2 regions of the Leclercia sp. genome follow, and region 2 is predicted to be linked to the other one. Evidence: predicted binding sites of a transcription regulator. Region 2 holds the regulator's gene; the other holds the start of a gene.
What was found. The regulator PhoB, encoded in region 2, activates phosphate uptake and scavenging genes when phosphate is short. The targets are predictions, from matches to a motif close to CTGTCATAAAACTGNCNNAT.
Positions count from the first base shown of each region.

Region 1 (5,250 bases), on a different contig from region 2:
CCGCCCACCGTACCGGCGGGCACGGCGCGCCTGCGCCTGACCCTGACGGCGGCCCATGATCCGGGAGATATCACCGCGTTACTGGAGGCGCTGCATGCCGCAGGTGAATAAACAGGCGATTGCCGCCGCCTTTGGCCGGGCGGCGCACAGCTACTCGCGCCACGACGCACTCCAGCGGCAAAGCGCAGACGGGCTGCGGGCCCTGCTCGCAGAGCACCGGTTTGTCAGCGTGCTGGACGCGGGCTGCGGGCCCGGAAGTAACAGCCTGGCCTGGCGTCAGGCCGGGAGCGTGGTTACGGCGATGGATCTCAGTGCGCCGATGCTGGAGGAAGCGCGCCGCAACCAGGCGGCGGATAGCTATCTGCAGGCCGATATCGAAGCCATTCCGCTGGCCGATGCCCAGTTCAGCCTGGTCTGGAGCCATCTGGCGGTGCAATGGTGCGCCAGCCTGCCGCAGGCGCTGGCCGAGCTCTACCGGGTGACCGAGCCGGGGGGCAAGGTGGCCTTCACCACGCTGCTCAACGGCTCGCTGCCGGAGCTGAATCAGGCCTGGCAGGCGGTGGACACCCAGCTGCACGCCAACCGCTTTCTGACCGGGCAGCAGGTGAACGACGCCCTGGCGCGCTGGCAGTACCGCTGCGCGGTCCAGACCGTCACCCTGCTGTTTGACGATGCGCTCAGCGCGATGCATTCCCTCAAGGGGATCGGTGCTACTCATCTGCACGCCGGGCGGGCCGGGAGGCCACTGACGCGCGGCCAGCTGCAGCAGCTGGCGCAGGCCTGGCCGCAGCAGGCGGGGCAATTCCCGCTCTCTTATCAACTTTTTCATGGAATTATCGAACGTGACTGAACGTTATTTTGTCACCGGCACCGACACCGAGGTCGGTAAAACCGTCGCCAGTACCGCCCTGCTACAGGCGGCGCGGGCGCTGGGCCGTAATACCGCCGGCTACAAACCGGTGGCGTCGGGCAGCGAGATGACCGCCGAAGGGCTGCGCAACAGCGATGCGCTGGCGTTACAGCGCAACAGCAGCGTGGCGCTGAGCTACCCGACCGTAAACCCTTATACCTTTGCGGAGCCCACCTCGCCGCACATCATCAGCGCTGATGAGCAGCGCCCGATCCTGTTCAGCACGCTTTCGGCCGGGTTACGCACGCTGGAGAGCCGTGCCGACTGGGTGCTGGTGGAAGGCGCGGGAGGCTGGTTCACGCCGCTGTCGCAGGAGCAGACCTTCGCCGACTGGGTGCTGGCCGAACGCCTGCCGGTGATCCTGGTGGTGGGGGTGAAGCTGGGCTGTATCAACCACGCGATGCTGACCGCGCAGGCGATTCAGCAGGCGGGGCTGCATTTTGCAGGCTGGGTGGCGAACGGCGTTGTGCCGCCCGGTAAACGTCATACCGAATACATGGCGACGCTCCGGCGCGTGCTGCCTGCACCGCTGTTGGGCGAGATCCCGTGGCTGGGCGATGCGGCTGACACTTCGGCAGTCGGGCAATATCTCTCCCTTACTGCGCTGACGCCGTCGGCCCCATCCAGTGGGCAATCAGCGGGTCATCCAGCTCGCTGACCCGGCCCTGGGCCACGTTGCGCCCGCGATAAAGCAGGCAAAAGCGATCCGCCACCCGACGGATCAGGGAGAGGTGCTGCTCGGCCAGCAGCACCGATAACCCCAGCTCCCGGTTGAACCTCAGCAGCAGCTGCGCCAGCTTGAGAGTAAACAGCTGGCCGGTGCCGTGGCTGGGCTCGTCGAGGATCAGCAGGCGAGGGCGGGTCACCAGGGCGTTTGCCAGCGCCAGCTGGTACTGCTGGTCGTCGTTCAGGCCCGAGGCCCGCTGCTGGCGCAGCGGGTAAAGCTCCGGAAAGAACTCAAAAACGTCGCGGCTCACCGTTCCGCCCGCGACGCCTTTCGCCATCTGCGCAATATGCAGATTCTCCTCTACCGTCAGCTGCGAAAAGATCCGCCTGTCCTGCGGCACAAAGCTAATTTCCGTTCCGGCCTGGTGTAATGCACCGGGGGGTTCGTGCCAGACCATGGTGCCGCTGGCGATGGGCAGCAGGCCGGCAATACAGTTCACAAGGGTGGTTTTCCCCATCCCGGGCAGCCCGACAACGCCAGTGCAGACGCCGGGCGGGAGATCGAGGTCAACGTTCCACAGGGTGTGGCGATCCCCGTAATACTGGTTTACGGCGCGCAGGCTTAACATGGTAGTGCTCCTTTTCAGGCATCGGTGTCCCCTGATACTCTGCAAGACTCTTGCCACTGCCCTAAAAACGGCGATTAAACCTGCTTTTTTCGGATTAGGTTCAAAAAACAGCGCGGCGAGGGCAGGGAGATGCACTGCATCGGTGCCCCGTATGGTGTGCCTGGTGCAGGTACCATTTTGGTTAAAATGTGAGCAGTCCCTCACCATTTCGTTAGCTGATTTTTGTCATCAGATCGCCATAATTAGGCGATAAAAATTTTTTACCGCCGCGCTGTGGGCAAAAACCGGGAACGGGCCGAGTCACGTTCCGTATGGGCTGGAGGCAGTTATCCACTATTCCTGTGGATAACCATGTGCATTAGAGTTAGAAAACACAGGGTAAGCGAGAGAATACGCGGCCTGCGCCTGAATTGCTGCGAAACGCGTCTTTTCGATAACTTCATTGCAGATCAACGCGTTAAATAAAAGCAATCATTGTCATCAAAGTGTCAATTTGCTGGGCTAAAGACCGGCGGCTCGCCTTGACAAATGTTAAAAATCAAAAAATTCTGGGGATAACCCACCCCTGATGGAATTTTATCCCGTCGCAGCCGAAATTTTGCGCAGCATTGCTTGATTCCCACTGGTGATGGCACAAAATGGCGCAGATGTTACTGGTTTTATATCCAGTATAATTTACTGGCAAAAATAGCCATCAGGAGTAAAATTACTCACCTGCCGTATTAATCATCATCAGGTCGCCGTTCATGAGTAAACCGTTCAAACTGAATTCCGCTTTCCGTCCTTCTGGCGATCAGCCCGAAGCGATTCGCCGTCTGAAAGAGGGGCTGGAGGATGGGCTTGCACACCAGACGCTGCTGGGGGTGACCGGTTCGGGTAAAACCTTTACCGTCGCCAACGTGATCGCCGATCTGCAGCGCCCGACAATGGTGCTGGCGCCCAACAAAACCCTGGCCGCACAGCTGTACGGCGAGATGAAAGAGTTCTTCCCCGATAACGCGGTGGAGTACTTCGTCTCGTACTACGACTACTATCAGCCCGAAGCCTACGTCCCGAGCTCCGATACCTTTATCGAAAAGGACGCCTCGGTGAACGAGCATATCGAGCAGATGCGTCTGTCCGCCACCAAAGCCCTGCTTGAGCGTCGCGACGTAGTGGTGGTGGCCTCGGTGTCCGCCATCTACGGCCTCGGCGATCCCGATCTCTACCTGAAGATGATGCTGCACCTGACTCAGGGGATGATTATCGATCAGCGCGCCATCCTGCGGCGTCTGGCCGAGTTACAGTACACCCGCAACGATCAGGCGTTCCAGCGCGGTACCTTCCGCGTTCGCGGTGAAGTGATCGACATCTTCCCGGCGGAGTCGGACGACTTCGCCCTGCGCGTGGAGCTGTTTGATGAAGAGGTGGAGCGGCTGTCGCTGTTTGACCCGCTCACCGGCCACGTAGAGTCGATTATTCCGCGCTTCACCGTCTACCCGAAAACCCACTACGTGACCCCGCGCGAGCGTATCGTGCAGGCGATGGAAGATATCAAAGTTGAGCTGGCGGATCGTCGCAAGACCCTGCTGGAGAACAACAAGCTGCTGGAAGAGCAGCGCATCAGCCAGCGTACCCAGTTCGATCTCGAGATGATGAACGAGCTGGGCTACTGCTCCGGTATCGAAAACTATTCGCGCTATCTCTCTGGGCGCGGGCCGGGCGAGGCGCCGCCGACCCTGTTTGACTACCTGCCGGCGGATGGCCTGCTGGTGGTGGACGAATCCCACGTGACCATCCCGCAGATTGGCGGGATGTATCGCGGCGACCGGGCGCGTAAGGAGACCCTGGTGGAGTACGGCTTCCGCCTGCCGTCCGCGCTGGATAACCGCCCGATGAAGTTCGAAGAGTTTGAGGCGCTGGCGCCGCAAACCATCTACGTTTCCGCGACGCCGGGCAACTACGAGCTGGAGAAATCCGGCGACGAAGTGGTGGATCAGGTGGTCCGTCCAACCGGCCTGCTGGATCCGATTATTGAAGTGCGTCCGGTTGGCACCCAGGTAGACGACCTGCTGTCGGAGATCCGCGCCCGTGCCGCCATCAACGAACGCGTGCTGGTCACTACGCTGACCAAACGCATGGCGGAAGACCTGACCGAATACCTCGAGGAGCACGGCGAGAAGGTGCGCTATCTGCACTCGGATATCGACACCGTGGAGCGCATGGAGATCATCCGCGACCTGCGCCTCGGCGAGTTCGACGTGCTGGTGGGGATCAACCTGCTGCGAGAGGGGCTGGATATGCCGGAAGTGTCGCTGGTGGCGATTCTGGACGCCGATAAAGAGGGCTTCCTGCGCTCCGAGCGTTCACTTATCCAGACCATTGGTCGTGCGGCGCGTAACGTTAACGGCAAAGCGATTCTCTACGGCGACAAGATCACCCCGTCGATGGCAAAAGCGATTGGCGAAACCGAACGCCGCCGCGAGAAGCAGCAGGCCTACAACGAAGAGCACGGCATCACGCCGCAGGGTCTGAACAAGAAGGTGGTGGATATCCTGGCGCTCGGCCAGAACATCGCCAAAACCAAAGCCAAGGGACGCGGTAAGTCACGCTCACCGGTGGAGGCCGATACCGTTGCCCTGACGCCGAAAGCGCTGCAGCAGAAAATTCACGAACTGGAAGGGCAGATGATGCAGCACGCGCAGAATCTGGAGTTCGAAGAGGCGGCGCAGATCCGCGACCAGCTTCACCAGCTCAGGGACTTGTTTATCGCGGCGTCCTAGGTAAAAGCAAAATGGCAGCCTTTGGCTGCCATTTTTAGGGTTTGCACCTTCTCCCTGTGGGAGAAGGCCGGGATGAGGGCACCAGACCGCACGGCCTGTAGGCCCGGTAAGCGCAGCGCCACCGGGCGTTAAAGGCCGCACAATCTCACCCCAACGCCTGCACCGCCTTCTCCAGCGCCACGCGCAGTAAATGCCGATCATGGCGGTACTTGATATCGCTCGCCTCGAGCGGCTCCTGCACCACCACCCGGCCTTCCATGCCCGATACATCAGTGCCAGGCCC
Region 1 covers NZ_DAIQCE010000017.1:51,901-57,150, forward strand. The annotation lists gene bioF (8-amino-7-oxononanoate synthase) at 1-111, shown strand, start outside; gene bioC (malonyl-ACP O-methyltransferase BioC) at 95-850, shown strand; gene bioD (dethiobiotin synthase) at 843-1,568, shown strand; gene V7Q49_RS22215 (ABC transporter ATP-binding protein) at 1,507-2,205, opposite strand; gene uvrB (excinuclease ABC subunit UvrB) at 2,952-4,967, shown strand; gene yvcK (uridine diphosphate-N-acetylglucosamine-binding protein YvcK) at 5,113-5,250, opposite strand, start outside.
Region 1: the regulator PhoB is predicted to act here: its motif matches at 2,680-2,699, upstream of uvrB (excinuclease ABC subunit UvrB).

Region 2 (5,250 bases):
ATGCTCAGTCGAACCGCAGAGCAGGCAGGGTTTTCCGGCTTCCAGTTCGGCCCGGTAGCTCTCGAGCTTTTTGATCTTCTCTTCCTGCTCACACAAGACCTTCAGATCGAGATAGTGCTGGTTTTTCTCTTTGTACTGCTGGCGGCGCAGGGTCAGCGTTTCGTTGAGCTTTGTCAGCTCGCCCTGCGCCTTTTGCACGCTCTCATTATTCTGGCTGAGGCGCTTTTGCAGGGGCTGATAGCGGGCGTGCAGGGTGGTCAGCCGCTGACGCGCCGCGCGAGCCTGGGATTGCCGCGCCATTTCGGCGGTGACTTGTTCCAGCGTCAGCGTCAGGGTGTTTTCCGGCAAACCCGCCAGCTTCTGCCGTAATTCCGTGATACGCCGGGTCAGCGACGCGAGCTGCGTTTTATCGCGATGCAGCTGGGTAAAGTGCGCGCGCCAGCCTGCCATCTCCTGACCCCACTGGCGGAAGCGGTCGTGGTCGGCCAGCCACTGCGTAAGGACGGTGAATTCGGTCTGCAATTGATCCTGCACGCGCAGCGCCCCGTTGCGGATCCGCGCTCTAAGCGCCTTGCTGGACTGTAAGCGAGTATTCACATCCAGCATCTGCTGTTCCGTTTGCGCCAGGCGGGCGATCTGCTCCTGCTGCCGCTCCCACTGCGGACGCAGCAGAGCGGCGGGCTGAGCCAGGTGCAGCTTTTCCAGCTCGGGGGTGGCGTCGGTCAGGGCCTGCTGCGCCTGCTGCTGAGCGGCCATCGATCGCTGCTGCTCGCGCAACAGCTCGTCGTGGCGGGTCAGCCAGTGCAACTCTGTCTGCTGTGCCTGCTGTTGGACCAACAGCTGTTGTTCTTCGTCAGTAAGTACCTGCAAACCTTGCTGGAGCTGCTGTTGCTGCTCGTCACTGAGTAACACCACCCCGGCGGCCTGGGCTTCACGCCGCTCCAGCTCGCTGCGGGCCGCTTTGTGTTTTTCAAACACCATCGCCGAGATCTGACCGTAGATTTCCGTGCCGGTCAGCTCCTCCAGCAGCTCGGCGCGCTCTTTCGGCCTGGCGTTGAGGAAGGCGGCAAATTGCCCCTGGGAGAGCAGCATCGAGCGGGTAAAGCGGTCATAGTCCAGCCCGGTCAGCGAGGCGACAAGCTCCAGTTTATCTTTTACTTTATCCGCGAGGATTTTGCCGTCCTCACACCGGGCCAGCTCCACGCGCGGCACCTGCAGGTTGCCGTCCGGCTGATTGCGCGCCCGGTTCTGGCTCCAGAAAGCGCGGTAGGCGACCCCTTTAACCTCAAACTCTACCTCCGCCAGACATTCGGCGGTGTCGCGGGTCATCAGATCGTTTTGCGATTGCGATACGGTGTTGAGGCGCGGCGTCTCGTGGTACAGCGCGAGGCAGATGGCGTCCAGCAGGGTGGTTTTCCCGGCGCCGGTCGGGCCGGTGATGGCAAACAGGCCGTTGCTGAGGAAAGGCTCGGCGGTAAAGTCGATTTTCCATTCGCCCTTGAGCGAGTTGAGGTTTTTCAGACGCAGGCTGAGAATTTTCACGCGTTATCCTCCTCGTTATCCAGGGCGTGCAGGGCATGGCTGAACAGCTCGTTTAACCGGGCCCGCTGCGCATCATCAAGGGTCTCCTGCGCCAGGCGGCGCTCAAAAACTTCCTCCACCCGCAGCTCGCTGAGGGTTTCACGCAGGCTGTTGGCGAGGAGCTTCTCGCGCAGCTCGCGACTGCGCCGCACCAGCAGCACTTCCACCGGCAGGTCTTCCGTCAGGTGCTGAATTTTACGCTGCATGTCGTGCAGGTACTCCTCGGTGGCAATTTCGATATCCAGCCAGACGGGAGGCGTCTGCTCCACGCCACGCCACTGCTCCAGCTGGGCGGCGATGGCCGCCAGATCGCCCTTCAGCACCGCCAGCGGTTGGGTGATGGGCACCTCCAGGGCGTCGACGGCGCTGAGCTTACCCTGGTCAAAACTCACCAGATGTACGCATTTGCTTTTGCCGGTTTCATCAAAGCTGAGGGGAATGGGGGAGCCGCAGTAGCGAATGTGGTCGCAGCCGCCAATCTTCTGTGCGCGGTGGATGTGGCCCAGCGCAATATAGTCGGCCGCCGGGAAATGCTGCGCCGGGAAGGCATCCAGCGTCCCGATATAGATGTCACGTACCGCGTCACTTTTACTGGCACCGACGGTGGTGAGGTGTCCGGTGGCAATAATCGGCAGGACGCTGTCGCCGCGAAGCTGGCAGGCGGCAGTATACTGATCGGCATAATAGTGGGTGATGGCCGCTAACAGCTGCTGCTGTTTCTCGATCCCCGAGAGGCCCGCCTGGCTTTTCATCACGTCGCGAGGGCGTAAGAATGGGATCGGGCAGAGCACCGCCCCGGGCGTCCCGTCGCGTTTGCGCAGAATTTGTGGCCCGTGACCGGCGCTGGCGACCACGGTGGTGTTAAGAAATGCAAGAATTTCACGGGATTCATTCAGTGTGGCCACGGAATCATGATTGCCGGCCACAATCACCAGATGACATCCGGTCTTCTGCAGGTTGACCACGAAACGGTTATACAGCTCTCGCGCATAGCTGGGCGGCGATCCGGTGTCGAAGATATCCCCGGCCACCAGGATAGCGTCAACCTGGTGGGATTGCGCCATCTCAAGCAGCCAGTTGAGGAACGCTTCATGTTCGGCGGCGCGGCTTTTACTGTAGAAGTTCTGTCCCAGATGCCAGTCCGAGGTGTGAAGTATGCGCATAACAGATCCGTGGCAAAAAAAAGTAAGCGGGATTATAAACATTCAGGGGAAGGAAGATAACCGCTACAATCAGGGCGGCCAGAAAACAACGGCTTGCCTTGATGGGTGGGCAGGTTTTTCATAAATCTGTCATAAATCTGACGCATAATGACGCCGTATTACAAACATGTAACCTAAATAAGACAGGGCTAAGTATGGCGAGACGTATTCTGGTCGTAGAAGATGAAGCACCCATTCGTGAAATGGTCTGTTTCGTGCTCGAACAAAATGGCTTTCAACCGGTAGAAGCCGAAGATTACGACAGCGCGGTGAATCAGCTCAACGAACCCTGGCCCGATCTGATCCTGCTCGACTGGATGTTGCCCGGCGGCTCCGGTCTGCAATTCATCAAACATATCAAACGTGAAGCCTTAACCCGCGATATCCCGGTGATGATGTTGACGGCCCGCGGCGAAGAGGAAGATCGCGTCCGCGGTCTGGAGACCGGGGCGGATGACTACATCACCAAACCCTTCTCACCGAAAGAGCTGGTGGCGCGTATCAAGGCGGTGATGCGCCGTATTTCCCCGATGGCGGTGGAAGAGGTGATTGAGATGCAGGGCCTGAGCCTGGATCCTACCTCGCACCGCGTGATGACCGGTGAAAATCCCCTCGATATGGGGCCTACCGAATTCAAACTGCTGCACTTCTTCATGACCCACCCGGAACGCGTCTACAGCCGCGAGCAGTTGCTCAATAATGTCTGGGGCACTAACGTCTATGTTGAAGACCGGACGGTGGATGTGCATATTCGTCGTCTGCGTAAGGCCCTGGAAACCAGCGGTCACGATCGCATGGTACAGACCGTCCGCGGCACGGGTTATCGTTTCTCTACCCGTTTCTGAACAATGACAGGAGTGTGACGCGTGCTGGAACGGCTGTCATGGAAAAGGCTCTGTTTTGAACTGGTCCTTTGCTGTATCCCGGCCCTGATCCTCGGGGCCGTTTTTGGTTATCTCCCCTGGTTTTTGCTGGCAGCAGTCACCGGACTGCTGGTCTGGCACTTCTGGAATCTGCTCCGCCTTTCATGGTGGCTGTGGGTAGACAGAAGCATGACCCCTCCGCCGGGAAGCGGCAGTTGGGAACCGCTGCTGTATGGCCTGCACCAGATGCAGATGCGTAATAAAAAACGCCGACGCGAGCTGGGCAGCCTGATCAAACGTTTTCGCAGCGGCGCGGAGTCTCTGCCCGATGCGGTGGTGCTTACCACCGAAGAGGGAGCGATGTTCTGGTGCAACGGGCTGGCGCAACAGCTGCTGGGCCTGCGCTGGCCGGACGATAATGGACAGAATATCCTCAACCTGCTGCGCTATCCCGAGTTCGCGCAGTACCTGAAAAAACGCGATTTCACCCGCCCGCACAATCTGGTGCTGAACACCGGTCGCCATCTGGAGATCCGCGTGATGCCCTACAGCGACAAACAGTGGCTGATGGTGGCGCGCGATGTAACGCAAATGCACCAGCTGGAAGGGGCGCGGCGCAACTTCTTCGCCAACGTCAGCCACGAGTTACGCACTCCGCTGACGGTATTGCAGGGCTATCTGGAGATGATGCAGGAGCAGACGCTCGAGGGCGCGCCGCGGGAAAAAGCGCTCCAGACCATGCGCGAGCAGACGCAGCGGATGGAAGGGCTGGTGAAGCAGCTGCTGACGCTCTCCCGCATTGAGGCCGCGCCAACCCTGGCGCTCAATGAAACCATCGACGTGCCGATGATGCTGCGAATGCTGGAGCGTGAGGCGCAAACCTTAAGCCAGCAGCAGCACCAGATCACCTTTGAGGTGGATAACAGCCTTAAGGTGCGCGGCAGTAATGATGAACTGCGCAGCGCCATCTCCAACCTGGTCTATAACGCGGTGAATCACACCCCGGCGGGCACCCATATTACCGTGCGCTGGCAGCATGCGCCCACGGGAGCGGAGTTCAGCGTGGAAGATGATGGCCCCGGTATTGGCCCGGAGCATATTCCCCGCCTGACCGAGCGTTTTTATCGGGTGGATAAAGCCCGTTCCCGCCAGACGGGGGGCAGCGGTTTGGGGCTGGCTATTGTGAAACACGCCATCAATCACCACGACAGCCGTCTCGATATCGTCAGCACGCCGGGCAAAAGCACGCGATTCAGTTTCGTGATCCCGGAACGTTTGATTGCCAGTAACAGCGCCTGACAGCGTCTCTGTAATCAGATATTGCCACAGGCCAGCGAAAGCTGGCCTGTTTGCTTTGCAGTCAACCGAAGCGCGGGTAAATTTTATACGCCTGTTGCTTTTTTGTTCGCATGATTAGCCATGGGTTTTTCTGATAAATGGTGTAATGTTTCAGGTCTCACTTTCAACCTGGCATATTGTTCTGGTTTTGCGATCCCATATTGCCTTTAAACGTTATAAGCGTTTAAATTGCCCTCCTGATATCGTCGGACAGACTGTATTTGCGTGGTAAATCGAAAAAATATTCCTGACCACGGCAGCAGGGG
Region 2 covers NZ_DAIQCE010000002.1:334,349-339,598, reverse strand. The annotation lists gene sbcC (exonuclease subunit SbcC) at 1-1,542, opposite strand, end outside; gene sbcD (exonuclease subunit SbcD) at 1,539-2,744, opposite strand; gene phoB (phosphate response regulator transcription factor PhoB) at 2,939-3,628, shown strand; gene phoR (phosphate regulon sensor histidine kinase PhoR) at 3,650-4,945, shown strand.